2 regions of the Paenibacillus sp. FSL M7-1414 genome follow, and region 2 is predicted to be linked to the other one. Evidence: predicted binding sites of a transcription regulator. Region 2 holds the regulator's gene; the other holds the start of a gene.

Region 1 (15,816 bases), 6.0 Mb from region 2:
GGTTGTAGAATCCTTTAAGACCATTGTATTGAGCCAGTTCACCCAGTTGATCCTCAATGCGGAGCAATTGGTTGTACTTCGCGATACGGTCTGTACGGGAAGGAGCACCCGTTTTGATTTGACCAGCGTTAGTTGCAACAGCGATATCAGCGATTGTGCTGTCTTCGGACTCACCGGAACGGTGGGAGATTACAGCTGTGTATCCTGCGCGTTTAGCCATTTCGATTGCATCAAATGTTTCAGTCAATGTACCGATTTGGTTAACTTTGATCAGGATGGAGTTACCGATACCTTCGTCGATACCTCTGCCCAGACGCTCAGTGTTTGTTACGAACAGGTCATCACCAACGAGTTGTACTTTGTCTCCCAATTTCTCAGTGAGCAATTTCCAACCATCCCAGTCATCTTCGGACATACCGTCTTCGATTGTGATGATTGGGTATTTCTCAACCCATGAAGCCAGAAGGTCAACATACTCAGCGGAAGTGTAAGATTTACCTTCGCCAGCAAGTGTGTACTTACCATCTTTGTAGAACTCAGTGGAAGCAACGTCCATACCCAAGAATACGTCAACGCCTGGTTTGTAACCAGCTTTTTCAATTGCTTCGATGATTGTAGTGATTGCTTCTTCATTAGAACCAAGGTTTGGTGCGAAACCACCTTCGTCACCTACAGCTGTGTTCAAGCCTTTGGAGCTCAATACGGATTTCAAGTTGTGGAAGATCTCTGCACCTACGCGAAGAGCTTCTTTGAAGCTTGGTGCTCCAACTGGAAGAACCATGAACTCTTGAACGTCGATGTTGTTGTCAGCATGCTCACCACCGTTGATGATGTTCATCATTGGTACTGGCAATGCTTTAGCGTTGAATCCGCCCAGGTAAACATACAATGGCAGGTCCAGAGCGTCAGCAGCTGCGCGAGCTACTGCCATGGATACAGCCAGGATTGCGTTAGCGCCCAGTTTACCTTTGTTTGGCGTACCATCCAAAGTGATCATCAATTTGTCGATACCCAGTTGATCCAATGCATCCATACCGATAACTTCTGGAGCGATTGTTTCGTTTACGTTTTTAACAGCTTGCAGAACGCCTTTACCGAGGTAACGGGATTTGTCACCATCGCGAAGCTCAACTGCTTCGTGGGCACCAGTGGATGCACCAGATGGAACGATTGCGCGTCCGATTGCGCCGGACTCCAGGTATACTTCAACTTCTACTGTAGGGTTACCGCGGGAGTCGAGGACTTCGCGAGCGTACACGTCAGAAATAATAGTCATTTGTGATAATCTCCTTTATAGTTGGGATTTAATTTTTGGACCAACTTGTGTTTGCCCTTATTTTACTACATCAGCAGAATCGTCTTCCAATCGCTGTTATCCCCTGATTTCTTTGAACTTATTTTCATAAGTTGAAATCATGTGATAAAGGCGAACGCTTCGCTTCTTCAGACTATTTCTGCTGCCTTCGTTCAATGTGCAAACGCCAAACCGCCCAATTATATATGTTGTTGCGTAACTTATTTGCGGGTAGCGATGACAGATGTACCTGTCATTTCAGCCGGTTTAGGCAATTGCATCAGGTCAAGGATCGTTGGCGCGATATCCGCCAGGATTCCGCCTTCACGCAAGGTTACATTGGCATCCGTAACGATGAATGGAACCGGGTTCGTTGTATGAGCTGTGAACGGACGTCCTTTCTCATCGAACACCATATCCGCGTTACCATGATCCGCCGTGATCAGTACAACGCCGCCTTTGGCAAGTACTGCATCCACAACACGGCCCATGCACTCATCTGTTACTTCAACCGCTTTGATGGTAGGCTCCAGCATGCCGGAGTGTCCAACCATATCAGGGTTAGCAAAGTTCAGAATGATGGCGTCATGTTTGTCTGCTTCGATCTCGCGAACACATGCATCAGCTACTTCATACGCACTCATCTCTGGTTGCAGGTCATACGTTGCAACTTTTGGTGAGTTGATCAGTACGCGAGTTTCGCCCGGAAGCTCCACATCACGACCACCGCTGAAGAAGAAGGTAACGTGCGGGTATTTCTCAGTTTCTGCAATACGCAGTTGTTTTTTATTGTTCTGTACCAGGACTTCACCCAGGGTGTTGTCGAGGTTCTTCGGCGAATAAGCCACATAACCTTCAACCGTCTCGCTGAACAAAGTCAAACATACAAAGTGCAAGCCCACAGGGAACTTCGGACCACGATCAAAACCGCGGAAATCCTGGTTCGTGAATACTTGCGACAACTGGATCGCACGGTCAGGACGGAAGTTGAGGAAGATAACGGAATCGCCGCTCTCAACCAAACCTACCGGCTCACCATCCGCTTTGACGATAACCGTTGGTTCAACGAATTCATCAAATACGGACTTCTCATACGATTCTTCAACCGCTTTGAGTGGGTCAGTGTATTTTGGTCCATCTCCATAAACGATGGCACGGTATGATTTCTCAACCCGTTCCCAACGTTTGTCACGGTCCATCGCGTAATAGCGACCTTGAACCGTTGCGATTTTACCTACACCAACTTCTTCAATCTTGGCGATCAGCTTCTGCATGAAGTCTTTACCACTGTCTGGCATAACATCACGGCCATCCATGAAAGCATGAATATATACATCATTCATTCCTTCTTTTTTGGCCAGATCCAGCATAGCAAACAGGTGGTCGATGTGACTATGTACGCCGCCATCGGACAACAAACCGTAGAGATGAAGTTTTTTGCCGCTTTGTTTCGCTTCGCGAACAGCTTTGACAAGTGTTTCATTGTCGTAGAACTCGCCGTCACGAATGGATTTGGAGATACGGGTCAAATCCTGGTATACGATCCGGCCGGCACCAATGTTCAGGTGACCTACCTCGGAATTTCCCATTTGCCCTTCTGGCAAACCTACAGCTTCACCGCAAGCAGTGAGTGTTGTATGTGGGAATTGGCTCATGAAACGGTCGTAGTTCGGTTTTTTGGCTTGCGCTACCGCATTGCCTTCCACCGTGTTACGCAGACCAAAGCCATCCATGATGATCAGTGCTACAGGTTTTGGAGCTGTCATCTTACTTCGCCCCCTCAACAAGCGCGATGAACGAAGCCGGCTGCAAGCTGGCACCGCCAACAAGTGCGCCGTCGATGTCGCTTTGTCCGAGGTATTCTGTTACGTTCTCCGGTTTAACACTGCCGCCGTATTGAATACGAACTGCATTCGCAACCGTCTCGTTGTACAGATCCTTCACCAGCGTACGGATGTAAGCAATAACTTCATTCGCATCTTGGGAAGTGGAGGATTTGCCTGTACCAATCGCCCAGATTGGCTCATAAGCGATAACAACTTGTGCCGCTTGCTCTGCAGACAGACCTGCAAAAGCAGCTACTGTTTGCACTTTGCATACGTCTTTTGTTTGGTTCGCTTCACGCTCTTCAAGCGTCTCACCAAGGCAGAAGATTGGAGTCAATCCGTGACGGAATGCTGCATGCAACTTTTTATTGACAGTCTCATCGGTTTCCGCAAAATATTGACGGCGCTCCGAGTGACCAATAATGACATAATCCACACCCAGGTCTTTCAGCATCACGCCGCTGATTTCACCTGTGAATGCACCGTTATCTTCAAAATGAAGATTTTGTGCACCAATTTTGATGTTTGTGCCTTTAACAGCTTCTACCAGGGATGGCAGATTTGTAAACGGTGCGCAGATTACAGTTTCCACGCCTTCAACTTCCGCTTTTCCTTTAACTTCCTGAATGAAGTCATTGGATTCGGAAACCGTTTTGAACATTTTCCAGTTACCTGCGATAATCGGTGTTCTCATGGGTTTCAACTCCTTCATGCTATAGGCTACTAAAACTTACTTGTCGTTCAATGCCACTACGCCTGGAAGAACTTTACCTTCCATGAACTCGAGCGATGCACCGCCACCTGTAGAGATGTGGTTCATCTTGTCAGCCAATTTGAACTTCTCAGCTGCTGCTGCGGAGTCACCGCCACCAATTACAGTGTAAGCTTCTGTCTCAGCGCAAGCTTCCGCTACTGCACGAGTACCGTGGGAGAATGGCTCGATTTCAAATACGCCCATTGGTCCGTTCCACACAACCAATTTGGAGTTTTTGATTACATCAGCATAGATCTCACGTGTTTTAGGACCGATGTCGATGCCTTCCCAATCTGCTGGGATGCCGTCGATGTCAACGATTTGTGTGTTTGCTTTTGCACTGAAATCGTCAGACACTACGATATCTACCGGCAGGTAGAAGTTTTTGCCCAGTTTTTTCGCTTTTTCGATGAAACCGAGAGCAACATCAAGTTTGGAATCATCCAACAAGGATTGTCCAATTTCATGTCCTTGTGCTTTCAAGAACGTGTAAGTCAGACCGCCACCGATGATCACGTTGTCTGCAATGTTCAGCAGGTTGTCGATTACATCGATTTTGTCCTTAACTTTGGATCCACCAATGATAGCTGTGAAAGGACGCTCAGGGTTGGAGATTGCTTTACCCAACACTTCAAGTTCTTTCTCCATCAACAAACCGGACACTGCTGGAAGCAAGTGAGCGATTCCTTCAGTCGAAGCATGTGCTCTGTGAGCCGCGCCAAACGCATCGTTAACGAAAACGTCAGCCAGTTCAGCAAATTGTTTTGCCAGTTCCGGATCGTTTTTCTCTTCGCCTGCGTGGAAACGAACGTTTTCAAGCAACAATACGTCGCCATTGTTCAGTTCAGCGATTTGAGCTTTAACAGCGTCACCAACGGAATCGTCAGCTTTAACTACTGTTTTACCAAGCAATTCAGACAAACGCTCAGCTGCTGGAGTCAAACGCAAGGATTCAACCACTTCGCCGTTAGGACGACCCATGTGGCTTGCCAAAATGACTTTAGCGCCTTTTTCAATCAAGAAGTTGATTGTAGGAAGCGTTGCACGAATACGTTTGTCATCTGTAATTTTACCATCTTCGAGCGGCACATTGAAATCTACACGGACAAAAGCCCGTTTTCCTGTCAATTCGATATCGCGTACACTTTTTTTGTTCATCTGTATTTCCTCCGCACCCATGTATTTGGTGGACCAATCAAGAGCTAAAATCCCTCGTCAATCCTGGTGTTTTTGAGAAATTTGCAAAATGTAGATATATAAAGAGCGGAAACAATATAGCATCTGTTTCCGCTCTATGTTATTGCAGATATTACTTAATCATTTTTGCAAAGTGCTCCAAAGTGCGAACCAATTGTGCAGTGTAGGACATTTCATTGTCATACCAAGCTACAGTTTTAACCAATTGTTGGTCGCCAACAGTCAGAACTTTAGTTTGAGTTGCATCAAACAGGGAACCGAAAGTGATTCCTTGGATATCGGAAGATACGATTTCGTCTTCTGTGTATCCGAAAGTTTCTGGATCGGAAGCTTCTTGCATAGCTGCGTTAACTTCTTCAGCCGTTACTTTTTTGTTCAGAACAGTTACGAGCTCAGTCAGGGAACCAGTAGCTACTGGTACACGTTGAGCTGCACCATCAAGGATGCCTTGCAGTTCTGGGATTACCAGACCGATTGCTTTAGCAGCACCAGTTGTGTTAGGGATGATGTTTTCAGCTGCTGCGCGAGCACGACGGAAGTCACCTTTAGGGTGTGGAGCATCCAACGTGTTTTGGTCGCCAGTGTAAGCGTGAATTGTAGTCATCAAACCTTGAACGATTCCGAATTTGTCTTGCAGTGTTTTTGCCATAGGTGCCAGGCAGTTTGTTGTGCAAGATGCGCCGGAGATTACAGTTTCAGTACCGTCGAGGATTTCATGGTTTACGTTGTAAACGATGGTTTTCATGTCGCCAGTAGCTGGTGCGGAGATAACAACTTTCTTAGCTCCACCTTTCAAGTGTTTCTCAGCTGCTTCTTTAGTTGTGAAGAAACCAGTACATTCCAGAACGATATCTACGCCCAGGTCGCCCCAAGGAAGTTCTTCCGGGTTACGGTTAGCCAATACTTTAACTTCTTTGCCGTTCACTTTAAAGAAGCCATCGTGTACTTCAACATCGCCATCGAAGCGACCTTGAGTTGTATCATATTTGAGCAAATGAGCGAGCATTTTAGCGTCAGTCAAGTCGTTGATTGCTACTACCTCGATGCCTGCTACATTTTGAATACGGCGGAATGCCAAGCGTCCAATACGTCCAAAACCGTTAATACCTACTTTAATCATGAGTAAGTTCCTCCCAAGTTTTGATTAATTTTTTATGAAACTTATATATTCAAGACAGACGGTGAAGTCCGTCAAGACAACAATAGTTGTGATGCAAAGTAAAACCTTATTCCATTTCAGCAACGATGACTTCGGCAGCAGCCTCATCAATAATCAGAATATCTTCCTGACCAAATCGTAACACGGAATGTATAGCAGCAGCTTTGCTTTTGCCACCTGCAATTCCAATCACAACATCGGTTCGTTCAATATCCTGAAGTCGCATACCCAGTGTAAGCATGGTATGTACCACCTTACCCTGATCATTAAAGTAATAACCGAAAGATTCAGATACGGCCCCTTGCTCCTGAAGTTCATCTATAATCTCCGTCGCAAGTTTGCGTCTTTTGGCCATCTCTACGGCATCACCAATTCCATGAATAACAATCCGTGATTGCCTGATCAGCTGCAGAATCTCCTGAACACTAGGGTCCTGGATTAATGATTCATAGGCATGATCACTGAGCAAATCCGGTACATGCAGGAGTTTGTATTGCGCCCCTACCCGTTTTGCCATTGTGGATGCGATCGTATTAGCCTGAATTTCAAGGCTTTCTCCAAGTCCACCGCGTGCCGGTACGAACCAGACACCTTTGAGCGATGTTGGCGGATTTAGTTGTTCTGCGACTTCGGCCGTTGTTGAACCGCCAGTAACGGCGACAACATCGTTGTCACTCATGATATTGCCGAGAGCCTTCGCTCCGGCTCTGCCCAGTTCCCTTTTGGCAAATGGAGAAACGTCCGAATCGCCAGGAACCACAAATACCTTTTGCAGACCGTAGGCTTGCTTGATGCGCTCTTCCAGCTCGGATAATCCGAACAGCTCTTTGGCTACGGGCTCTAACTGCTGCAGCAAATCATACCCTGCCTCGCTGATCTTCATTCCTGCACTGTCAATTTCAATAAGTCCCTGAGCCTTTAACAGATCGGTCTCAGCCCTCAGAACCCGCTCGGTCATCTGCATGGAATTAGCTAACGTTCTCCGTCCGATCACATCCGATAACATGATCTGTTGCAGAATCGTATACCTCTTTTTCAAGATATCCATGAGATCAGGCAGAAGCTGCTTTTGTACTTCTAAAATCGTTCGCATGCTTTCCACTCCCGCAAGTTCTCGTTCTAAGCTCTCTTTCGTGGCCCTAAAACGTCCCGGGTTAACTTTTTAAGTCCCACGTCTATTCTACCTAAAACTGACGTGACATGCAAGTGTTTCAACGTGTTATTTCGACACGCATTCAGCGTTTGTACGCGCCTATTTTCACAATCTTAGACTTCCATGATCTAGGACTAGCTCACGCATACCATATATAGAAGAAACAAATGAATTCAATCTACATATCGCTCAGAATCACATTTCATACGGCATGTCCAAAACCTCTAATAGCATTTACTTAAATGCACTCTTTATCCACTCTTCTTCATCATGATCATTTTTGGGTTAATCCAAACCAATACCACAACGAACTGCTTGCAATTAAATATTTCATGAGCTATAATCATTATTGCTGTCACATAATGTGCGCCCGTGGTCCAATGGATATGACGTAGGCCTCCGAAGCCTGAGATCCAAGTTCGATTCTTGGCGGGCGCGCCATTTTTATTTAACAGCTCATAACCCATTTAACCAATGAAACCGGAAAGGTTTCTTTTTTTTGCAAGTTAGTTTGACTTTCTTTGACTTTTTGTTTGGAATTGTTTATTATGTGGGTAATACGGTAACAGTTTAAGTATAAACACCAATAACATTTACATTCCAAGGAGGTTTTTCACGTGAGTTTTATTCCAATGGTCGTTGAACAGAGCAACCGGGGTGAGCGCGCCTACGACATCTACTCCAGATTGCTGAAGGATCGTATTATTTTCCTTGGTAGCGATGTTAATGACGTAGTGGCTAATGCCATTATGGCACAGATGTTGTTCCTGGCTGCGGAAGATCCGGAGAAAGACATTCACTTATACATCAACAGCCCAGGCGGATCGATTACAGCCGGTATGGCGATTTACGATACAATGCAATTCATCAAACCGGATGTATCTACCATCTGTGTAGGTATGGCGGCTTCCATGGGTGCATTCTTGCTGAATGCCGGTGCAAAAGGTAAACGTTTTGCATTGCCTAACAGTGAGATTATGATTCACCAACCACTTGGTGGTGCACAAGGTCAGGCTTCTGACATCGAAATTCGTGCTCGCCGCATCCTGAAAATGCGTGATACCTTGAACCGCATCATCTCTGAGCGTTCAGGTCAACCGCTGGAGCGGATTGAGAAAGATACAGATCGTGACTACTTCATGAGTGCTGCTGAAGCCGCCGATTACGGTATCATTGATAAAGTCATCGAAAACGTAGGATCACAAGGCATCTAAGTGTGACGTAGACCACGGTCTATGCGTTAACATAATCAACACCTAACGTAATCAGCAACATATAATTGTGTTGTCTATACGAGAAGAAGCCCTCATCATAATTATGATGGGGGCTTCTTTTTTCATTTTATAAGGAAGAAAACTTAAGAGTGCATAATAATGATTCTTTATTTGGTTCCATTTTCATTACTGAAAGGTTCCGTGCCTTTAGGGAGAAGCTCTTTATACGTAAATGGCATTTCAGGGAATCCCTCTGCGTACGCCGTATACTCATACAACTGGAAGAACACAACTACACCCGTTGGTGTCACATAGAAATCTTGATCTTTATTCAACCCTTTATAACCGTCGAGGTATCCACCGCGGGCTTTCAGTTGTTCACCCACTTTTTTACTCAACGTCTCGCGCATGGTTTTGTTATTTTGCAGCACATCATCTAACGTAAGCTCCTTACCTGTGTCCAGTGCAAAGGTGTGGCCCGTACGGTATGTCATACCATGAGCGCCAGCATAATCTTCGTATCGTTGTGTAATGAGTCCCAGCACGCCTTTTTCGTTGTACGTCACTACATAGGAGCTCTCAAATGCATATGGACGGTTGGCTGTTGCACCGCCGAATTCAGATGTCTGTTTCTTGAAGTCAGCTACATAAGCATCCACTTCGTCTTTCAGCACTTTGTTGATCGCCGCTTCAGCTTCTTTGCTGGCAAGTCCACTCACCTGCGGATATTGAACATCTACTTCAGCATTTTTTACAGTGACATTAACTGTTGCTACTTTAATTTTAACGTTATTTTGTTTCACCTTGCTGAGTGACAACGTTTTGGTTTTGGCATCCCAATTCCCCTGTACACCCAGATAATCTCTCATTGCCGAGAATGGGATATATAATCTGCCGTTGATCAGCTTTGCGTCCACTTGAGGATAATAGTTGTTAATTCGAACACTCGGCTCGCCATCCAATAGGCTGATCGTCATCGTGTTATTGGCTGCTGTCAAAGCGTACTCTTTGGTTTTCGCATCATATTTCAGAGTCCCACCTGCCACATCTTTAACCGCCGTAAGAGATACCCAAGTTGAGCCACCTTGAAGAAGTCCTTTTTGAGTCAGTGTTTTTCCACCCGACTTCAGGGTCACCTCAGCTGTGGTTGTCACTTTCGAGGATACCGATGCCGCCTGAACCGAACTGTCCTGCCACACCGAACCGCTACCTACAATAATTCCTGCTGCGAGCAATGCACTTGTCCATTTTTTCCATGATGTCATATATAAAACTCCTCTCTGAATTCACAATTAGGGATCATTGCGTATGTAATCCTGACCTGATCGCATATCTCATACGCTCACCTCTCTATTATAATTAACCCGAATTCGGAAAGGTTTACAGCTCGAGTTACAATGTTGATGAATATCAGTAGGAAAATATATGGGGATATGACCTTTTTGTCACGAACAACTATACAAAAAAGATACCAATATACAACATTTCATGTTGCTTCGAATAAAGTTCCCTCCTATCTAACTTCATCAAAGTTTGCTTTTCCAACAAAAAAAGACTCTGTCCACAGGACAAAGTCTTTGTCATTATTTCATTTTACCCTTCAAATGACACTTATAAAGGTTACTTGAGCTTACAATCCTTAGTTCACTCTTGTTTATTTCATTTCATACGTGATATTCAGGATTGTACTTACTTTAACCTGGCCTGTTTCAATCTCAGTACCACCTGCTGTATCTTGTGCTTTGGACATCAACGCCTCGCTTGCATAGAATACAGGCACATTGGCATCACCTTGGCTTACGGAAAGAACAGCACCCAGTTGACGTTTAACTGCTTTTGCAATGGCGCCAGCTTTCACATCTGCATTGGCAACAGCTTTTTCAATCACTTGGGATTCATAACTTTCCGGATTTTCTACAGTAAAGCGTACGTTTTCAATATTGTTGGCACCCGCACCCGAAGCAGCATCGAGCAACTCGCCAATCTTGTCCATCTGACGATATGTGACTGTCAGCGTATGATGCGCTGTATATCCTTTAATTTGTTGTCCATCTTTTTCACTATACGTATAGTTGGGTTGTACAGAGAACTGACTCGTTTGAATGTCGTCTGCACTGATCTTCCACGTGTTCTTCAGCAAATTGGATACTTTTTGAACTTTGGCAGCATTCGCTTTTTGAGCAGATGCAGCTGTCTCTGCAGTACTGTTCACACCAATGGACAGATACGCGATATCAGGCTTCACCTGAATCTCACCTTTACCCACAACATTAATCACATTCTGTTGTACTCCCTGAACCTCTGCAGCGTAAGCATAGTTACCTGGTGCAACCCATGCTGTTCCTCCAACAAGCAACGTACTTGCCACCAGCACCGCACCAAACGGTTTCATCCATTGTTTACCCATCACGATAGCCTCCTTATGTGTTAACATCTCAAACTTTAAACGATTTGATACCTTAACAGACGGGACAAATTCCATAATGTTGCACTTGACGATAGCATAAACGTGAAAAACGCAAAAAAGCCCCTTTCGGGACTTCTTCATTGGATTGATCATATCTTATTGGTTTTCGAGCTCTTCCTTGCTTACCAGACTAACTAAAGCGTTTACAGCCTGTTCGGCATCCGCACCTTCTGCACTAATCTGGATTTCCGTACCTGTGCTAATTGCAAGGCTCATGATCCCCATGATACTTTTTGCATTAACTTTTTTGTCGTCCTTCTCGACGAACACTTCAGACGAGTACTTATTCGCTTCTTGAACGAACAGTGCCGCAGGTCTGGCATGGAGACCCGTTTTCAAACGGACAACTACCGGGTGCTTTGTCATGGAAACTTACCCCCTATTATGAAATCTGGACATTAAATACACAATTATATTTAAACAACATTATACCATTAACCCGTGCAGGACACTAGAAGAAAAAACTCAGGGTGCTTTGACGGGCATTATCTTGCCCTATTTCATCTTTTGCAGAGCGCATCCAATGACCTGAGTGAGTCTCCTAGATCCTTAACGGCATACTTTCCCGACCGTTTCTGTCAGCAGAAACAGCCGACCTTGTTACTTTACCCTACGCCGTCTTAACCATAACGTTCTGTGCGCACTTTTTCAGCCAGCTCATCAATTTTACGAAGCCGATGGTTCACTCCCGACTTGCTAACTGTACCTTTAAGGAGTTCGCCCACTTCCTTCAGATTGATATCTGGATGAGCGAGTCGAACCTCCGCCACCTCGCGAAGTTTCTCAGGCAGCGATTCCAGACCAACTTCCTTTTGCAACAACCGAATATTATCGATTTGTCTTACCGCCGCTCCAATCGTTTTATTCAGGTTGGCGGTCTCACAATTGACAATCCGGTTAACGGAGTTACGCATATCACGCATAATTCGTACATCTTCAAACTTGAACAAGGCCTGATGAGCACCAATGATGCTGAGCAGCTCAATGATTTTCTCGCCTTCCTTAATGTATAGGATGAATCCTTTTTTCCGTTCTATGCACCGGGCATTCAGATGAAATTCATTGGCCAGGTCAACCAGTGCCTGACAGTGCTCTTCATACATGGACGCAATCTCCAGATGGTACGAGGAACCTTCCGGATTATTAACCGATCCACCGGCCAGAAATGCACCGCGAAGATAGGCACGTTTACAACAGTTCTGCTGAAATAACTCCGTATTAATTCCTGGCGTAAACAGAAAACCTTCCGATACAATATGAAGACTGTTGAGAATCTCTTGTACCATGGTTGGAATTCGAACAATATATACATTGTTCTTTTTCAGCCGCATTTTTTTGCGGACCAGTAGTTCCGTATGCACTTGAAAATGCTTTTTAAGCAGAGAGTATGCCCGTCTTGCAATGGCGGCATTCTCCGTCGAAATATCCAAGATCACTTTTTTATTCGATAACTGCACTGCACCAAGCATACGGATGAGGGCTGAAAGTTCCGCCTTTTCGCAGCACGGTTCGCTCTCGATCATGGTTAACTCTTTTTTGGTCTGTGCTGCAAACGACATGGGACTTCACCTCTTCCGTAACATCCAATTTTGTACCAGTTGGTAGATGTGATGACTTAACTTGTCGGCATCATGACGCAGATAGGTTTTGAACAGAACAAGGGTATCTGCAACCACCTGATAGCCGGCACTTTCGAGTACATTCATATCCAGTACAACCGGTTTTGCTCCTTTTTCCGCATACTTATTTTGCACTTGCAGCGGAATATCACCATTATTTACGATAACATAGTCGAAGAGCTGATGACCTATATGCTCGTGTACCGCCTTAAGGTGGTCACTTACCGTATAGTTATCTGTTTCTCCCGGCTGTGTCATCACATTACAGATAAACATCTTCACCGCATCAGCCTCTACCACAGCTTCTGCAAGCTTAGGTACGAGTAAATTGGGAAGGATGCTTGTATAGAGGCTGCCTGGCCCGATCAGAATAGCATCAGCTTGACGAATGGCCTCTACTGCCTCTGGCAACGGCTCCACGTGATCCGGTTCAAGGAAAACACGTTTGATGCGTCCACCCGCCTCAGGGATTTTGGACTCACCTGTAATAATTGTCCCATCTTCCATCTCGGCATGCAACACAACGGCCTGGCCTGCGGCTGGCAATACCTCACCTCGAACGGCAAACACGCGGCTAAGCTCCCGCACTGCGGTCACAAAGTCGCCCGAAATATCCGTCATTGCAGCCAAAATCAAATTTCCCAAGCTGTGGCCTGCAAGCCCCGCGCCTGTATTGAAACGGTACTTCAACATATCTGAAAGCAATGGTTCTACATCAGCCAGTGCCGTAAGCACGTTGCGAATGTCGCCCGGAGGCGGCATCTGTAGCTCATTGCGCAGGATGCCTGAACTTCCACCGTCATCTGCAACTGTGACGATGGCCGTGATATCCAGCGGCTTCTCTTTCAAACCGCGCAACATCACGGATAATCCGGTTCCGCCGCCCATTACAACTATTCTCGGACGTTCTCTTCGTGGTCCGGCCTCTTTCATCCCTTCACCCTCTTCAATGACGGTCCCGGTCAGCGTCGCGATGGCTCACGGTAACAGCTTCTGTCTCGCTGCTTCCCAACATCTTGCCCAAATATTCCGATATTGCTACCGAACGATGCTTGCCTCCGGTACAGCCGATTCCAATAATAACCTGGCTTTTGCCTTCCTTCCGGTATTGCGGAATCAGGAAATGCAGCATATCCAGCAGCTTGGTCAGAAACGCCTGTGTCTCCGGCCATTTCATAACATATTCGTACACATCACTATTCTGTCCCGTATTCGGTCGCAGATGCTCAATATAATGCGGATTCGGTAAAAAACGTACATCAAACACCAGATCAGCATCAATCGGAATGCCATATTTGAATCCAAACGACGTAATATTCACCGACAGCATTTGGCTTTCCAGATGAGAAAAACGGGATATGATGCGTTCTTTCAGTTGAGCAGGCTTCATTGTACTTGTATTCAGTACCTGAGTCGCAGAGTTTTTGAGTTCCTCCAACATCTTGCGTTCCAGTCGGATGCCGTCCAGCGGCATGCCCTCAGGAGCCAAAGGATGTCTGCGCCTGCTTTCTTTGTAACGCTGAACAAGTACAGAATCTGTAGCATCCAGGAATAAAATTTCGCAATGAATGGTAAAATGATCTTTAATATAGTTCAAAGACTCGGACAGAGCCGTAAAGAATTCACGCCCGCGCAGATCGATAACCAATGCAACCTTACCAATCTTGCCGTTTGACTGTTCAATTAGTTCCGCAAATTTCGGAATCAATACCGGCGGCAGATTATCCACACAGAAGAAACCCAGATCCTCCAGGCTTTGTACTGCAATGGTTTTACCTGCTCCGGACATGCCCGTAATGATAATGAGCGTGGCGCCTGTGCCTGGTGATCCTTCACCTTCAAGCATAAATGTCCCCTCCTTATCATATTGCTGTCTTCATATATTGTTACGAGGATACTAGGAACGCAAGAGAAGACCTGCTGCACCCACAATACCTGCATTATTACCAAGTGTAGCTTCCAGAATCTGAACCCCATCTTGCAACGGTTCTGGCGTCAGCTTAGCAAACACAGTACGGATTTCATCAAACAAGAAATTGCCCGCTTTGGATACGCCGCCACCGATGATGAACATCTCCGGGTTAATGACAGCTGCTACAGTAGCCATGGACTTGCCCAGGTAAAAGGCCGCACGATTCACAATGCGCTGTGCCACTTCATCGCCTGCCTTGGCAGCATCAAATACTTCTTTGGCTGCAATCTTGTCGACGAGTGCCAGTGACGTATGATCCCCGCGCTCTACGGCATCCTTTGCCATACGGATAATACCCGTTGCAGACGATACTGTTTCTACACATCCCATTTTACCACAACCGCATTTGATGGCTTCCAGATCAGGTACAACACTGATATGACCCAGTTCTCCCGCCATACCGGAGAAACCCTGATAAATGTTACCATTCAGGATCAAACCTCCGCCAACACCCGTACCGAGTGTATAACATACGCAGTTGTCTACGCCTTTGCCGGCACCTGCCCAGACTTCACCCAGTGCAGCCACGTTTGCATCGTTATCTATTTTGATTGGCTTGCCCAGACGTTCTTCCAGAATCGAACGAATGGCCACATTCCGAAATCCGATGTTAGGGGCATGAACGATAATTCCCTCGCGTACATTCGTGAAACCGGCCACTCCAGCACCTACACCCTCAAGCTGTTCCCAACTGTACGGTGATTCGGCTACGATATGTCGGACATACTTCTCGATGTTGGCGATGACCGTGTCTACGCCCTTATCCACTTCAGTCGGTCCTTCATACGTATGCATTAGCTGACCTTGTTCATCGCATATACCGACCTTGATTGCTGTTCCGCCGAGATCGACCCCAACGTAGATTTTCTCAGACATGCTGCAAGCCACCTTTATCTATCTAAAATAGTTTAAGTCCTACGTACCAACTATAATTGAAGGATACGCCTGGGTCAAGACGAGAAGACCTCTAGTACCTCCTGCTCCGCCGGGGTTGTGAACCACATCACGCACCGTTTTTGAATACGTATACATCCTCATTACCTTCATTTATAAACGCACGCTTTATTCCTTCCTCCCCATAACAGAGGAAGCCTCAACTCATGATATTGCATCTTCACTCGTTCCATTCATAAAAGATGATCTTCGCCCCCTCAGAGTGGT
Region 2 (15,816 bases):
GGCTACACCTTGACCATGCTCCTTGCCATCCTTGATGATCTGCACCATGATCTCCTCACCTGGCAGAACAACTGGCTTAACCGCATTGGCGAGATCATTAATGTTCAACACAGATACACCCTGGAGTTCGCACACTTTGTTCAGGTTAAAGTCATTGGTGACCACTTTGCCCTGAAGCACTTTAGCCAGTTTAACCAGTTTGCTGTCCACCTCGGAGATTTCCTCGAAATCCCCCTCGTAGATCAGAACTTTTACATCGAGTTCCTTCTGGATTTTGTTCAAAATGTCCAGTCCACGACGTCCTCTGTTCCGCTTGAGCAGATCCGATGAATCAGCAATATGTTGTAACTCCTCCAGAACAAATTCCGGAATTACGATCGTGCCTTCAATAAATCCGGTTTTGCATATATCAGCGATACGCCCATCGATAATAACACTGGTATCCAGAATTTTATGTTCTTCCATCCGTCTATCCTCGTCCACCTCGGGATGACCCCATCGTCCAGACATCCAGAAGGCCCCCAGATCGTCTTTCTTCGCCATGGCAAGGGTATAACCGGAATAAGCACTAATCACCGTCAGCGCCACTTGCAGCACTTCTCCTGCCGTCCCCATCCATCCCACAACAGGGTAAAGTAACAAGGCCACGAGCAATCCTGCAACGGTACCTGCAGCACCTGCAGCCAATTCGTTCATAGGTACTTTTGCCAATGAATCAATTCCACTATGCAGCCTGTCTGCCATCAATGTTCCACCAATATTACATACAGCCATAAACATTACAGCTCCCAGCAGCGTCGATATACCAGCTCCCAGTAATCCTGCTGACTGAATCCACTCCGCCATCCATGGGACCGATTTTCCTGCCAGATGATATGCCGTGTAGCCGAACCATGCACCGCACAATCCTGTAAAAGTTAAAATGCCTTTTTTCCACATTAGTCCCTGCACCTCCTTCAATGTATCTTGATCTTTATATCCAGTATGATCCAATTCCTGAATTGCTAATCCCATCTGGAAGAACTTTTTGGAAATGTTGCAATCGTCAGTTGAAAGTAGGTAAATTATTGGCATATAATGAATTCAATTCATATCCCGAGGTGAGTGGCAAAATGAGTACGCTAAGTTTACAGGCTTTCCAGGATCAAGTTTCTGAACTGTTGTTGCGTCATCGCAGCCTGATTGATGTACTGTCCAAAACGGGACAAGCCGGAGCGTCTGTTAACCGTGCCGTGTCCAAAGCCATTACCGAATGCGGCTGCATCGAGCTGCACGCCACCAAGCAGAAATATGCCCCGGAGAGCGATATTGCTCAAACCAAGGGCCTGCTGGAAACGCATGTGGAAGGTGAGTTGTGTGAGAACTGCAGAGAGGTCATCAGCTCTGAGCTAGGGCGGAACCTGTTCTACATGTCGGCTCTCTGCAATCTGCTGGACATTAACATGGAAGAGGTCGTAAATCACGAATCACAGAAGTGTTCAACGTTAGGGATGTTTAATCTGTCGTAAGAAGATATGTATGTCGTCCGTAAGGGTTTCTTTTACCGTAAATAGATCTCAATAAACAAAAAGCACGCATTCTCCAGTTCAGGAGAGTACGTGCTTTCTTTGTATAGTGTCTGTCCCCAAGGCGACTTAACGATCGGAAGGACGGGAAGATTTCTCATCCTTGCGCTTTTTCGCCCGACTACGCGAGGCCGCTGTTCGCACATTATGCTTCATTCCATACAAGGCGTATAACACCAGCGGAATAAAGATCAACTTGGATAACTGCTCCGGGAAAATAACGGCTACGGCTATGGCAAATAACACAACCCATGGTGCGATCCAGATTGCCTTGCGTGGCAAACCGACCTTTTTGAAATTGGGATATTTAAGCGAACTCACCATCAGATACGATAACAGCAATGTAGCAATCATCATACTAACCGGGCCAATATCCTTATTGAACAAGGACAGTGTGGCCAGTACCCCGCCGGCTGCCGGAATCGGCAGACCTGTGAAGTATCCGGGAATTCCCGGACGAACGTTAAACCGTGCAAGACGAATGGCTCCACAGATGGGAAAAGCCGCTGTTGCGATCCAGGCGAGGATCGGCATCGAATCTTGAAATGACACCATAAATATGATCAGGGCTGGTGCTGCACCAAAGGAAACCATGTCAGACAAGGAATCCAGTTCCTTGCCAAATTCACTTTGAGCATTGAGTGCACGTGCCACTCGGCCATCCAGACCATCTAGCAACATCGCTACTATGACCATAATGGCAGCCAAACTGTAATTTCCATCAATCGCAAGCAAAATTGCCATCATTCCAAGAAACAGATTACCCAGGGTAAAGAGATTCGGAATGAATCTGGTTAGCATCGTTGTTTCACCTCATCCATTTCAAGCCTTTATATAGGCAAACCCTTACATCTGTCTGTCGATAAACATTTGCTCCTGCAAACGTTTGAGGCCTTCCTTAATGGTCCGGGCACGAACTTCACCAATACCGTCCACTTCGTCCAGTTCTTCAATTGTAGCCATAATAACATGAGGCAATTGTTCGAATTGATCCACCAGATTATGGATAATGACATTGGGCAGGCGGGGGATCTTATTTAATACCCGGAATCCACGAGGGGCAACCGAATCCTCAGAAGTAGCCGCTGATGATGGATACCCGAGCAGACGGACAATATGATGTGCATCCAGCAACTCATCGTCCGACAATCTTTTCAGTCCCACGATAATTTCACGGATTTTGTCATCACTGTCGTCACGGGCATAGTCTTTATACAATAACCAGGCTTCTTCTTCCGTTGTACCCACGAGTTCTTCCATTTGCATGGAAATGAGTCGTCCCTCATTCCCGAGTTCATGAATGTAACGTTTGATTTCCGTTTTGATCCGCATCACCATTTCGGTACGCTGAATCACATTAACCACTTCAGGAATCGTCACCAGTTCCTCAAATTCCGAAGCACTCAGATTCGTAAGGGACTGTGTTAATACCGCTTTGTATTTCTCAAGGGTTTGAATCGCTTGATTCGCTTTGGTCAAAATAACCCCGATTTCCTTGAGGGAATAACGAAGTGTTCCCTGATACAAGGTAATGATATTCCGGCGCTGTGATATGGATACGACCAATTTACCCGTTTGCTTTGCTACACGCTCTGCCGTCCGGTGACGAATCCCCGTCTCTGATGAAGAGATCGAAGAGTCAGGGATTAACTGGGTATTGGCGTAAAGAATACGCTTCAAATCCTCGCTAAGAATAATGGCTCCATCCATCTTGGCGAGTTCGTACAGGTAGTTTGGGGAGAAATCACAGTTAATCGAGAATCCCCCATCCACCACTTCCATTACTTCAGGGCTGTATCCTACAACAAGCAGTGCGCCCGTCTTGGCGCGCAGCACATTTTCTAGACCTTCGCGGAAAGGTGTACCTGGTGCGATCAGCCTTAACAACTCATTCATATTATCCAGTTGGCTCATATCTTTCATCTTGTTATGCCCCCTAATCTAAAGCAACCGCTAGTGCATCTGCCACGGTATTCACACCGATCAGTTGTATCCCGCGAGGATGTTTCCAGCCCTTTAAGCTTTTTTCTGGTAAAATGACTCGTTTGAAGCCCAGCTTTGCTGCTTCCTTCACTCGTTGTTCGGCCCGTGATACGGCTCGAACTTCACCTGTCAGACCAATCTCGCCAAAGATGACGTCGTCTGGCTTGGTCGGCACATCTCTCAAACTGGATGCAATGCTGACGGCAACCGCCAAGTCTACAGCGGGCTCATCCAGCCTTACTCCTCCAGCTACATTCAGATATGCATCCTGGGTCTGTAAGAACATACCCATTCGTTTCTCCAACACTGCAATAATCAGATTCAATCGATGCAGATCTACCCCTGTTGCCATACGGCGGGGAGAAGGAAAATGGGTCGTCGAGATCAACGCCTGTAATTCCACGAGCAGAGGACGTGTCCCCTCCATACTGGCAACTACCGTTGAACCTGCTACACCCAGTGGACGTTCCGACAAAAAGAGTTCGGACGGATTGCCCACCTCACGAAGTCCATCCTCGCCCATTTCAAAAATACCAATCTCATTGGTGGAACCAAAACGGTTCTTCACCGCACGCAACAGGCGATACGTATGATGCCGTTCTCCTTCAAAATAAAGCACGCAATCCACCATATGTTCTAACATACGTGGACCGGCAATGGCACCTTCTTTGGTAACATGCCCCACAAGAACCGTTGCAATGCCTCTGCCTTTTGCAATCCGCATGAACCTTGACGTACATTCCCTTACCTGTGCTACACTACCCGGCGCACTGGTAACTTCGGGAAGATATACCGTCTGAATGGAGTCGATGACCAGAAAATGCGGCTGGATCTGATCCACCGCTTCCTCTACACGTTCCATATTGGTTTCACACAGGACATACAACTCGGCAGAGAGTGCCCCGAGGCGGTCTGCCCGCAATTTGGTTTGCTTGACTGATTCCTCACCGGAAACATATAACACACGCAAACCCGAATGCGTCAAAGCATGGGACGTCTGCAACATCAACGTTGATTTACCAATACCCGGATCTCCGCCCACCAGAACGAGTGAACCCGGAACGATTCCGCCACCCAATACCCGGTTCAACTCTCCGATTCCAGTCTGTACACGCGGTTCCTGACCGCTATCTATATCTATGATAGGAAGCGGTTTATCTTTACTGTCAAACAGAGGAGAATTTCTCCCTTGTGTTTTGACCACCGTCTCTGTTTCTTCCACCATTGAATTCCATGACTGACAACCCGGACACTTACCGTACCACTTGGGGGCTTCATAGCCGCATTCCGTACATTGAAACTTGGTTTTAACTTTGGCCACTTCAGCACTCCTATAATTTAATTTTATAACAGCATTTTGCATTATTCGACGAATTTCACCCAAACTCCCTGACGTGCAGGGTTACTAAAAGTTTACCATTGTTTGAGATTTTTCGTAAAGGATTATCGCAAACTTTACACATGTTCCTGACATAATCATGTCCGTCTTCTGTCCAAAGTGCAAAAAATCCTCCCCGGCCGAAGCCGAGAAGGATTTGATTAAGGATTATGGATCAATACAAGCTGAAGTTTAACTCCAAAGCTTGCTGTATATTATTTAGTTTCGATTTCCTCATTGGACGGAACGACCACGTCTTTTTTCGTAACAGACAGTGCACCGTTCTCTTCGTCAATGAGCAATGAATCCCCTTTGGTTACGTTACCTGTGAGCAACTCTTCGGACAATTTGTCCTCGATATGCTTTTGGATTGCCCGACGAAGCGGACGCGCACCGTAAGCTGGATCAAAGCCTGACTTCGCAAGGAACGACTTGGCATTATCAGTGAGTTCGAAATCGACCTCATGTTCGAGCAGTCGTTTACGAAGTTCTTCACTCATAAGCGTAACAATTTCAGCGATGTGTTTTTCTTCGAGTGAATGGAACACGATAATTTCATCAATCCGGTTAAGGAACTCTGGACGGAAGCTTTTCTTCAGCTCATCCATCACTTTCCCCTTCATGTTGTCATAATCTGCTCCCGCATCTACAACTGCAGTGAAGCCCAGTGTAGAGTTACGTTTGATCGCTTCGGCACCCACGTTGGATGTTAGAATGATCAGCGTATTGCGGAAGTCAACGACGCGACCTTTGGAATCCGTCAGTCGACCATCCTCAAGCACTTGTAACAAGATATTGAATACTTCTGGATGTGCTTTCTCGATTTCATCGAGCAGGACTACGGAGTATGGTTTGCGACGAACTTTCTCTGTCAGCTGGCCACCTTCTTCGTACCCAACATATCCTGGAGGCGCTCCGACAAGTCGGGAAGTCGAGTGCTTCTCACCATACTCGGACATATCAATCCGGATTACTGCATTTTCATCGCCGAACATCGCTTCAGCCAGAGCACGAGCAAGTTCTGTTTTACCTACCCCTGTAGGGCCGAGGAAAATGAATGAACCCATCGGACGTTTTGGATCTTTAAGTCCCGCACGAGCACGACGAACCGCACGGCTGACAGACTTCACTGCCTCATCCTGACCGATGACACGTTCATGTAGAATAGACTCCAGATTCATCAGACGCTGTGTCTCTTCTTCTTTCAGTTGGTTCACAGGGATTCCTGTCCAGCTGGCTACCACTTGTGCGATATCCTCAGGAGTAACCTCGGAATCGGTGCGACCTTGTTTCTCTTTCCACTGGTTCTTCGTTACATCCAGCTCTTCACGGATTTTTTGTTCCGTATCACGCAGAGCTGCTGCTTTTTCGAACTCCTGACTTTGAACTGCAGCGTCTTTTTCCTTACGGATATCTTCCAGACGGCTTTCCAGTTGTTTCAGGTTTGGTGGGATCGTGTAAGAGTTCAATCTTACTTTGGAGCCCGCTTCATCAATCAGGTCAATCGCTTTGTCTGGCAAGAAACGGTCCGTAATGTAACGATCAGACAGTTTAACCGCCTGCACAATTGCTTCGTCCGTAATTTTCACGCGGTGATGCGCCTCATAACGGTCACGCAAGCCGTGCAAGATTTGAATCGCTTCTTCCGGAGAAGGCTGATCTACAGTAATCGGTTGGAAACGACGCTCAAGCGCTGCATCCTTCTCGATGTATTTACGATACTCATCCAGTGTTGTCGCACCGATACATTGCAATTCTCCACGGGCCAGAGCCGGTTTCAAAATGTTAGAAGCATCGATGGCACCTTCAGCTCCGCCTGCGCCAATCAAGGTATGCAATTCGTCGATAAACAGGACAATGTTACCTGCTTGGCGAATCTCATCCATGATTTTTTTCAGACGATCTTCGAACTCACCACGATATTTGGTTCCAGCGACTACAGAACCCATATCCAGGGTCATTACACGTTTGTCGCGCAATGTTTCCGGAATCTCATTTGCGATGATTTTTTGTGCAAGGCCTTCAGCAATCGCTGTTTTACCTACACCTGGCTCACCGATCAATACCGGGTTGTTCTTGGTACGACGGCTGAGCACCTGAATGACACGTTCAATTTCTTTGCTACGTCCAATGACTGGGTCCAGGTTGTTCTCTCTCGCATAAGCCGTGAGGTCACGTGCCAGACTGTCCAGCGTTGGTGTGCTGACATTGGCAGGTGTTCCATTATGACTGGATACAGCTTCACTGCTGCCAAGCAATTGCAGCACTTGTTGCCGTGCTTTGTTCAGGCTAATTCCTAGGTTATTGAGCACACGTGCTGCAACACCCTCGCCTTCACGAATCAATCCAAGCAGGATATGCTCTGTGCCTACATAAGTGTGGCCCAATTTACGAGCTTCATCCATAGACAGTTCAATTACTTTTTTCGCACGTGGCGTATATGCAATGTTGGTAGGTTGCTCTTGGCCACGGCCAATTAGCGTTTCTACTTCATCCTGAATTTTTTCCAATCCGAGTCCCAGGCCGATCAGTGCTTTGGCTGCGATGCCTTCGCCTTCACGAATGAGGCCGAGCAAAATATGCTCAGTACCGATGTTATTATGACCGAGACGGACAGCTTCTTCCTGCGCGAGTGCGAGCACCTTTTGGGCCCGTTCCGTAAATCTTCCAAACATCATATCTCCTGCACCTCCATGGTTTTGGATAAAACGAGGTCATGTAATGAAATAACCGTCGTATTCTTCATATCATTTTTGTTTGCAGCCGTGCTGCGAATAAAGTCATTCGGCATTCGTACATGCCTTATTATATAAAAGCCGCAATGCGGCATGAAACCATAATTCAATACAATATCAGGTTAAACTAGGACTGCTTCGCTGCATTGATCGTATCACGAATCAACTGAGCTCGGTAGATGTCACGCTCATCTGTGCGCATATCTTCCCCGAATGTTTTCTGCAAAAATCCCGGCTGTGTCATCACATTCAACTCATTCATTACCGTGATAGACAGTCCATCCAACAATCCGAGATCCACGCCAAGGCGTACATCCGATAAGCGCTGTGCAGCTTCCTTGGAATCAACAATAGCTGCATGAGACAATATGCCATAAGAACGCATGACCCGATCCGTAATCCGAAGTCTGGAGTCGGTAATTAACCGTTCTCTCGCTGTACGTTCATGACCAATCATCTGTAACACAACACCATGCAGGTTCTCGATGACTTCCTGTTCGGTCTGTCCCAAAGTAATCTGGTTCGAGATCTGGAACAGGTTACCCATCGCCTCGCTACCTTCACCGTATATCCCTCTTACCGTCAATCCCACTTGGGAAACTGCGGTTAGAATACGACCAATCTGTTGTGTCATCACCAGGGCAGGCAAGTGCATCATGACCGATGCTCTGACACCTGTACCTACATTGGTAGGGCAGCTAGTTAAGTATCCTCTGCGATCATCAAAAGCATAATCCACGTGCGCTTCAAAAGCATCATCTATTGCGGAAGCTTTCTCCCAGGCTTCTTTCACCTGAAACCCCGGATAGAGGCACTGGATACGAAGATGATCCTCTTCATTAATCATAATACTGACAGACTCATCCTCACTGAGAATAACCGCACCATTCCTGGATTCATTCGCAAGACTTGGACTGATGAGATGTTTCTCCACCAGCACCCGTTTGTCGAGTTCGTCAATATCGATCAGATCCAACGTATGAAAATCCCCAAAGGCATGAACGTCATCGTATTGAAGTACTTCGCTCAGCTTATTCAGCACCTCTTCCGATTGCTCATTGGAAGCCAGCATCGGAAACGGAACATGCTGAAGGTTGCGTGCAATCCGGACACGGCTGCTAATGACAATTTCGGAATCAGCCGCATCACTGCGCATCCAGTCGCTGAGCGCCTTCTCTGTAAAGCGCAGATTAGGCATTACGCATCCCTCCTACTCATGACAAACTTTACTCCTGAGCTATTCCTTTTTCAAGTCCTCTGATCTGGTCACGGATCTGAGCCGCCTCTTCAAATTCCTCTTGTGCGATGCTCTCTTGTAGCTCACGCTTCAGATCAGCAATTTGCCGTTTCACCTTGATGCGACCACCAGCTCGTGCAGGCACTTTGCCTACATGGGACGTATTACCATGAACCCGCTTGAACAAAGGATCCAGACGACTGTCAAAATATTTATAACATGAACTGCAGCCGAACCGGCCTATCTTACTAAATTGTGCGTACGTCATACCACACTCTTCACATTGAAGAGCTTTTGCAGGTGGTGTTCCTGCCGATCCACTTTTGCCGGCTGGATCAAAATCAAGCAATCCGGACAACAAGTTGTGAATGGAAAACCCGCCTGCTGTTCCAGGGATCATTTCCCCTTTTTCACGGGCACATGACTCACAAATATGGAATTCCGTCTTCTCTCCATTTACGATCTTAGTAAAATGAAGTGTCGCCGGACGTTTATTGCATTCTTGGCACAGCATATTGATGTACCTCCTTTGACCCCGATAGTTTTCATTTACCGAGCAAAGATATTAACATCGCCTTCAACATTCTGGCACGAATTTGATCCCGGTAAGGAAGTTTGACCAATATAACCTCTCTAGATACAGCAGCTCGCATCAACCCGGCTTCCCGCTTGCTCAAGAAGCGCGCTTCTTCCAATTGATAGATCAGACCTTCGGCAGCTGTCTGCCCGATCTCTTCACCAATACTATGGTGCAAATGATTATGCAGAGCTGATTGGGCCGGTAATTCAATGCGCTGTATGCGAACATAACCACCACCGCCGCGTTTACTCTCTACCAGGTATCCCTTCTCGAGTGTAAAACGTGTGCTGATGACATAATTGATCTGGGAAGGTACACATGAGAATTGATCTGCCAGATCATTACGCTGAATTTCAACCATTCCTTCGGGACTTTCATGCAAAATACTCTTCAGATATCGTTCGATAATATCAGAGATATTACGCATCCAATCATCCTCCACTGTCTGAAACGTTAAGTCAATAAGGACCCACACGCCCCCACAGAGTACACCTTCTCTACCCATTTAACCAATCAGGGAAACAGCGAATCTTGCTTCCACAGGTGTCAACAGGAGAGCGAAGGAAGCACGAAGGTCCTTTAATATTCCCTTGATCCTCCAATGAAATGAATCCCGTATATCGGCGATCATGCATCAGATTGTAGAAAGGAAAGCTACTTAAGTATTAAACCTTTAGTTGACTTTGACTTTCTTTGACTTTATAACCATTATAGCATATTTTGTGGTTTTGCCAAGTGGGGTCACTATTCATTTTTTACGATTTTACACGAAATATTCCCCGGACACAAAAAAACCTCTCCAAAATTGCTGGAGAAGTCCATTTGTCTTTCAATCACGCCGTATTTCTATATAAGCTAATCAAGTTAAATGGAGCAGTGGGAATAGTCATCAGAAGAAATCGAGCAAATAGGTTTCCCGTTCAGGAATCGCTTGTTCCAAAGCCTTGATTGCTGTGTTCGGTCCGTGAATTCTTCCGATTCGTGCCATTTCCGTTGGTCTGCGATATCCCATCAGCACCGCGGTAAGGGATTGAATATCCACCTTAATGGTCTGATCATCAGTAATTGGTTCCGAAGTTTTCCATATGGACGCTGTTCCGTTCATTGCCACGTTTAATTGCCATATCCCTTCATTCCATGGAGCGTGGGCATCTTCTACCTGAAGAACAATCTGCACCGGTGAGTCCTGGCTTGCAAATGGATACTGGGATATAAACTGCTCTACACTAACGATACGAGCCATAAAATAAGGTACAATCTCCTGCTGAATCCGTGGGTTATCCAATTGGAAGGCAAGCGTATCACTGGCAGGCGCCTGCAACGTAACTTCCTGGATCATGGAATCATGGTTAGCAATGAAGGTCCACAGCCCTTGCCTAGCCTCTTCATTCAGATAGATGATCTCTTTAATGGTAAATTTATTTTCCTTAACCTCATATAAAAGATAACCTTGTGCTGCATCAGCTTCATCATAATATACAGCCTTCTGGCTGGTCCCATTAACAAGAACTGAATTCTCCCACCTTGCATCATCCCGAACCAGAGTTCCGTTATAACGCTCAGCATACGCACTGTATACTTCCTTTAATATGCTGAGGCCCGGATCCCCACGCCGAATTGTTCCAGGTGTCGCTTTTTTCAGAGGCAAATGAGCTGTAGGTACTTTATAACGTTTAAATTCAACATACGTCTCCCATCCATACTTCCGATAGAAACCAAAAGAGAATGGATGCAAGAATGATATGCTCTGTTTGTTACGATTCATTTCTTCCAACGCATGCTTCAGCAGACCCGCTACCCAGCCTTTGCGTCTATACTCTGGCCAGGTGGCTACACCCGCAATACCGCCCATCTCGAACGATCTGCCATGAATATAGGTTTGGAAAGGAATGATGTGAAGTTTGGCTCCTAGCTGCCCGTCCTCATATACACCCCATATATCCTGTGACGAAAATTGACTGCGCCGTTTTTCTTTTTGTTCCTCGCTCATTACTACTTGAAAAGCATATTCGGAGAGTGCCATCGCTGGTTCAAAATCATCTACCGTCAATTTCTGAATTTCCATGTTGTCCTACACCCCATTCGCTAGAGTTATATCAATCCAAATCATGGCCTGATATGTGATATATGTACCCCTTAGAGTGTGTCAGAGGATTCTTACAAAGTCAAATAGGAGATGCTTTCGCATCCCCTAAAATAAACAAATAAAAACCACCACCGAATAACATCGGCAGTGGTTCTTCGCTTGGCGGCGTCCTACTCTCCCAGGACCCTGCGGTCCAAGTACCATCGGCGCTAGAGGGCTTAACGGTCGTGTTCGGGATGGGTACGTGTGGAACCCCTCCGCCATCGCCACCAAACGCATAGCATAGCTTACATTTCAGAGATCGTTCTCTGAAAACTAGATTCGAAACGAAACATGCGAATTATCACTTGCTATTGGATAAGCCCTCGACCGATTAGTACTGGTCAGCTCCATGCATTGCTGCACTTCCACCCCCAGCCTATCTACCTCGTCGTCTTCAAGGGGTCTTACATACTGGGAAATCTCATCTTGAGGGGGCTTCACGCTTAGATGCTTTCAGCGTTTATCCCGTCCGTACATAGCTACCCAGCGGTGCTCCTGGCGGAACAACTGGTACACCAGCGGTACGTCCATCCCGGTCCTCTCGTACTAAGGACAGCTCCTCTCAAATTTCCTACGCCCACGACAGATAGGGACCGAACTGTCTCACGACGTTCTGAACCCAGCTCGCGTACCGCTTTAATGGGCGAACAGCCCAACCCTTGGGACCTACTTCAGCCCCAGGATGCGATGAGCCGACATCGAGGTGCCAAACCTCCCCGTCGATGTGGACTCTTGGGGGAGATAAGCCTGTTATCCCCAGGGTAGCTTTTATCCGTTGAGCGATGGCCCTTCCATGCGGTACCACCGGATCACTAAGCCCGACTTTCGTCCCTGCTCGACTTGTAGGTCTCGCAGTCAAGCTCCCTTATGCCTTTGCACTCTTCGAATGATTTCCAACCATTCTGAGGGAACCTTTGGGCGCCTCCGTTACTCTTTAGGAGGCGACCGCCCCAGTCAAACTGCCCACCTGACACTGTCCCCGCACCGGATTACGGTACCAGGTTAGAACCTAGATACGATCAGGGTGGTATCCCAACGTTGCCTCCACGCAAGCTGGCGCTCACGTTTCAAAGGCTTCCACCTATCCTGTACAGATCGTACCCAAATTCAATATCAAGCTGCAGTAAAGCTCCATGGGGTCTTTCCGTCTTGTCGCGGGTAACCTGCATCTTCACAGGTATTAAAATTTCACCGGATCTCTCGTTGAGACAGCGCCCAAGTCGTTACGCCATTCGTGCGGGTCAGAATTTACCTGACAAGGAATTTCGCTACCTTAGGACCGTTATAGTTACGGCCGCCGTTTACTGGGGCTTCGGTTCACAGCTTCGGATTGCTCCTAACCACTCCCCTTAACCTTCCAGCACCGGGCAGGCGTCAGCCCGTATACTTCGCCTTACGGCTTCGCACAGACCTGTGTTTTTGCTAAACAGTCGCTTGGGCCTTTTCACTGCGCCCCCTCGTGCTATTCACACTACCGGGGCACCCCTTCTCCCGAAGTTACGGGGTCATTTTGCCGAGTTCCTTAACGAGAGTTCTTCCGCGCGCCTTAGAATACTCTTCTCGCCTACCTGTGTCGGTTTGCGGTACGGGCACCATCACCTGGCTAGAGGCTTTTCTTGGCAGTGTGAGATCATGACCTTCGCTACTATAATTTTCGCTCCCCATCACAGCTCAGCCTTACAATGTGCGGATTTGCCTACACATCAGCCTTACTGCTTAGACGGACATCCATCAGTCCGCGTCACTACCCTACTGCGTCCCCCCATTGCTCATAACGGCTTACGGTGGTACAGGAATTTCGACCTGTTGTCCTTCGACTACGCCTTTCGGCCTCGCCTTAGGTCCCGACTTACCCTGAGCGGACGAGCCTTCCTCAGGAACCCTTAGGCTTTCGGCGGATCAGATTCTCACTGATCTTTTCGTTACTCATACCGGCATTCTCACTTGTATAATGTCCAGCGCTCCTTACGGTACACCTTCAACCCTTATACAACGCTCCCCTACCCCTGATGCAAAGCATCAAGCCATAGCTTCGGTGGTGTGTTTAGCCCCGTTACATTTTCGGCGCAGAGTCACTCGACCAGTGAGCTATTACGCACTCTTTCAATGGTGGCTGCTTCTAAGCCAACATCCTGGTTGTCTGTGCAACTCCACATCCTTTCCCACTTAACACACACTTGGGGACCTTAGCTGATGGTCTGGGCTGTTTCCCTTTTGACAATGGATCTTAGCACTCACTGTCTGACTCCCGGAAGTAAGTCTATGGCATTCGGAGTTTGACTGAGCTTGGTAACCCTTGCGGGCCCCGCACCCAATCAGTGCTCTACCTCCACGACTCTAGTTTCCGAGGCTAGCCCTAAAGCTATTTCGGGGAGAACCAGCTATCTCCGAGTTCGATTGGAATTTCTCCGCTACCCCCACCTCATCCCCGCATTTTTCAACATGCGTGGGTTCGGGCCTCCAGTGCGTGTTACCGCACCTTCACCCTGGACAGGGGTAGATCACCCGGTTTCGGGTCTACGTCCACGTACTAAGTCGCCCTATTCAGACTCGCTTTCGCTGCGGCTCCGGCTCTTCACCTTAACCTTGCACGGGAACGTAACTCGCCGGTTCATTCTACAAAAGGCACGCCATCACCCCTAAAACGGGCTCTGACTTTTTGTAAGCACACGGTTTCAGGTTCTATTTCACTCCCCTTCCGGGGTGCTTTTCACCTTTCCCTCACGGTACTGCTTCACTATCGGTCGCTAGGAAGTATTTAGCCTTGGCAGATGGTCCTGCCGGATTCATACGGGGTTTCACGTGCCCCGCACTACTCGGGATCCGTCTCGGAGGGAACAGACTTTCAACTACAGGGCTTTTACCTTCTTTGGCGGGCCTTTCCAGACCTCTTCGCTTAACCGGTTCCTTTGTAACTCCATGTGAGACGTCCCACAACCCCAAAGAGCAAGCTCTTTGGTTTGGGCTTCTCCGCGTTCGCTCGCCGCTACTGACGGAATCACTATTGTTTTCTCTTCCTCAGGGTACTTAGATGTTTCAGTTCCCCTGGTATGCCTCTACATAACCTATGTATTCAGTTATGAGTAACTGGAAATTACCCCAGCTGGGTTTCCCCATTCGGACACCCCCGGATCAAAGCTTGCTTACAGCTCCCCGAGGCAGTTTCGTTGTTCGCCACGTCCTTCATCGGCTCCTAGCGCCTAGGCATCCTCCGTGTGCTCTTAGTAGCTTAACCATTTTGTTCCGGTTTCGGTCGCTCGCTTCCCTTGTTTTGCTTGCGCAAAGCCAAAAGTCGCTCTCACCGGATACCATCACAAAAGCAATTTAACTACCTTTATACACTTGACTTGTTTACACAAGTTCAGCTTAAAGGAATGTTCTAATTCGCGTTTGTTTCGTTTCGATATCTAGTTTTCAAAGAACAAGCCAAATAGATGAAATTGTTTGGTGGAGCCAAGCGGGATCGAACCGCTGACCTCCTGCTTGCAAGGCAGGCGCTCTCCCAGCTGAGCTATGGCCCCTCAAATTCCATCAAAACTGAACAAATGGATAAGTAACTGTGTTGCTGTTGCAGGTTCTAAGAACCTGCATATTTGAATGTTTCCGTTGCAGGAAACGATTCTCCATAGAAAGGAGGTGATCCAGCCGCACCTTCCGATACGGCTACCTTGTTACGACTTCACCCCAATCATCTATCCCACCTTCGGCGGCTGGCTCCTTGCGGTTACCCCACCGACTTCGGGTGTTATAAACTCTCGTGGTGTGACGGGCGGTGTGTACAAGACCCGGGAACGTATTCACCGCGGCATGCTGATCCGCGATTACTAGCAATTCCGACTTCATGCAGGCGAGTTGCAGCCTGCAATCCGAACTGAGACCGGCTTTGTTGGGATTGGCTCCATCTCGCGATTTCGCAGCCCGTTGTACCGGCCATTGTAGTACGTGTGTAGCCCAGGTCATAAGGGGCATGATGATTTGACGTCATCCCCACCTTCCTCCGGTTTGTCACCGGCAGTCTATCTAGAGTGCCCACCCGAAGTGCTGGCAACTAAATATAAGGGTTGCGCTCGTTGCGGGACTTAACCCAACATCTCACGACACGAGCTGACGACAACCATGCACCACCTGTCTCCTCTGTCCCGAAGGAAAGATACATCTCTGCATCGATCAGAGGGATGTCAAGACCTGGTAAGGTTCTTCGCGTTGCTTC

Evidence for each region. Region 2 encodes CtsR, which represses protease genes until heat stress. Its sites were predicted from a motif close to ATGGTCAATAAAGGTCAAACA; they were not measured.
Region 1: the regulator CtsR is predicted to act here: its motif matches at 7,892-7,912, upstream of clpP (ATP-dependent Clp endopeptidase proteolytic subunit ClpP).

What each region holds. Positions count from the first base shown of each region.
Region 1 covers NZ_JBBOOS010000001.1:176,489-192,304, reverse strand. Annotated here, with positions in the region: gene eno (phosphopyruvate hydratase) at 1-1,276, opposite strand, end outside; gene gpmI (2,3-bisphosphoglycerate-independent phosphoglycerate mutase) at 1,516-3,060, opposite strand; gene tpiA (triose-phosphate isomerase) at 3,062-3,814, opposite strand; gene MHH92_RS00920 (phosphoglycerate kinase) at 3,851-5,032, opposite strand; gene gap (type I glyceraldehyde-3-phosphate dehydrogenase) at 5,184-6,191, opposite strand; gene MHH92_RS00910 (sugar-binding transcriptional regulator) at 6,298-7,323, opposite strand; tRNA gene MHH92_RS00905 (tRNA-Arg) at 7,750-7,824, shown strand; gene clpP (ATP-dependent Clp endopeptidase proteolytic subunit ClpP) at 8,001-8,597, shown strand; gene MHH92_RS00895 (stalk domain-containing protein) at 8,765-9,862, opposite strand; gene MHH92_RS00890 (SIMPL domain-containing protein) at 10,252-11,004, opposite strand; gene MHH92_RS00885 (HPr family phosphocarrier protein) at 11,161-11,430, opposite strand; gene whiA (DNA-binding protein WhiA) at 11,685-12,623, opposite strand; gene MHH92_RS00875 (gluconeogenesis factor YvcK family protein) at 12,630-13,616, opposite strand; gene rapZ (RNase adapter RapZ) at 13,630-14,529, opposite strand; gene MHH92_RS00865 (ROK family glucokinase) at 14,581-15,531, opposite strand.
Region 2 covers NZ_JBBOOS010000001.1:6,128,972-6,144,787, forward strand. Annotated here, with positions in the region: gene MHH92_RS26930 (PIN/TRAM domain-containing protein) at 1-939, opposite strand, end outside; gene MHH92_RS26935 (hypothetical protein) at 1,113-1,508, shown strand; gene pssA (CDP-diacylglycerol--serine O-phosphatidyltransferase) at 1,635-2,366, opposite strand; gene disA (DNA integrity scanning diadenylate cyclase DisA) at 2,412-3,488, opposite strand; gene radA (DNA repair protein RadA) at 3,502-4,869, opposite strand; gene MHH92_RS26955 (ATP-dependent Clp protease ATP-binding subunit) at 5,142-7,604, opposite strand; gene MHH92_RS26960 (protein arginine kinase) at 7,789-8,859, opposite strand; gene MHH92_RS26965 (UvrB/UvrC motif-containing protein) at 8,888-9,412, opposite strand; gene MHH92_RS26970 (CtsR family transcriptional regulator) at 9,444-9,905, opposite strand; gene MHH92_RS26975 (GNAT family N-acetyltransferase) at 10,368-11,543, opposite strand; rRNA gene rrf (5S ribosomal RNA) at 11,722-11,838, opposite strand; rRNA gene MHH92_RS26985 (23S ribosomal RNA) at 11,918-14,841, opposite strand; tRNA gene MHH92_RS26990 (tRNA-Ala) at 15,052-15,127, opposite strand; rRNA gene MHH92_RS26995 (16S ribosomal RNA) at 15,236-15,816, opposite strand, start outside.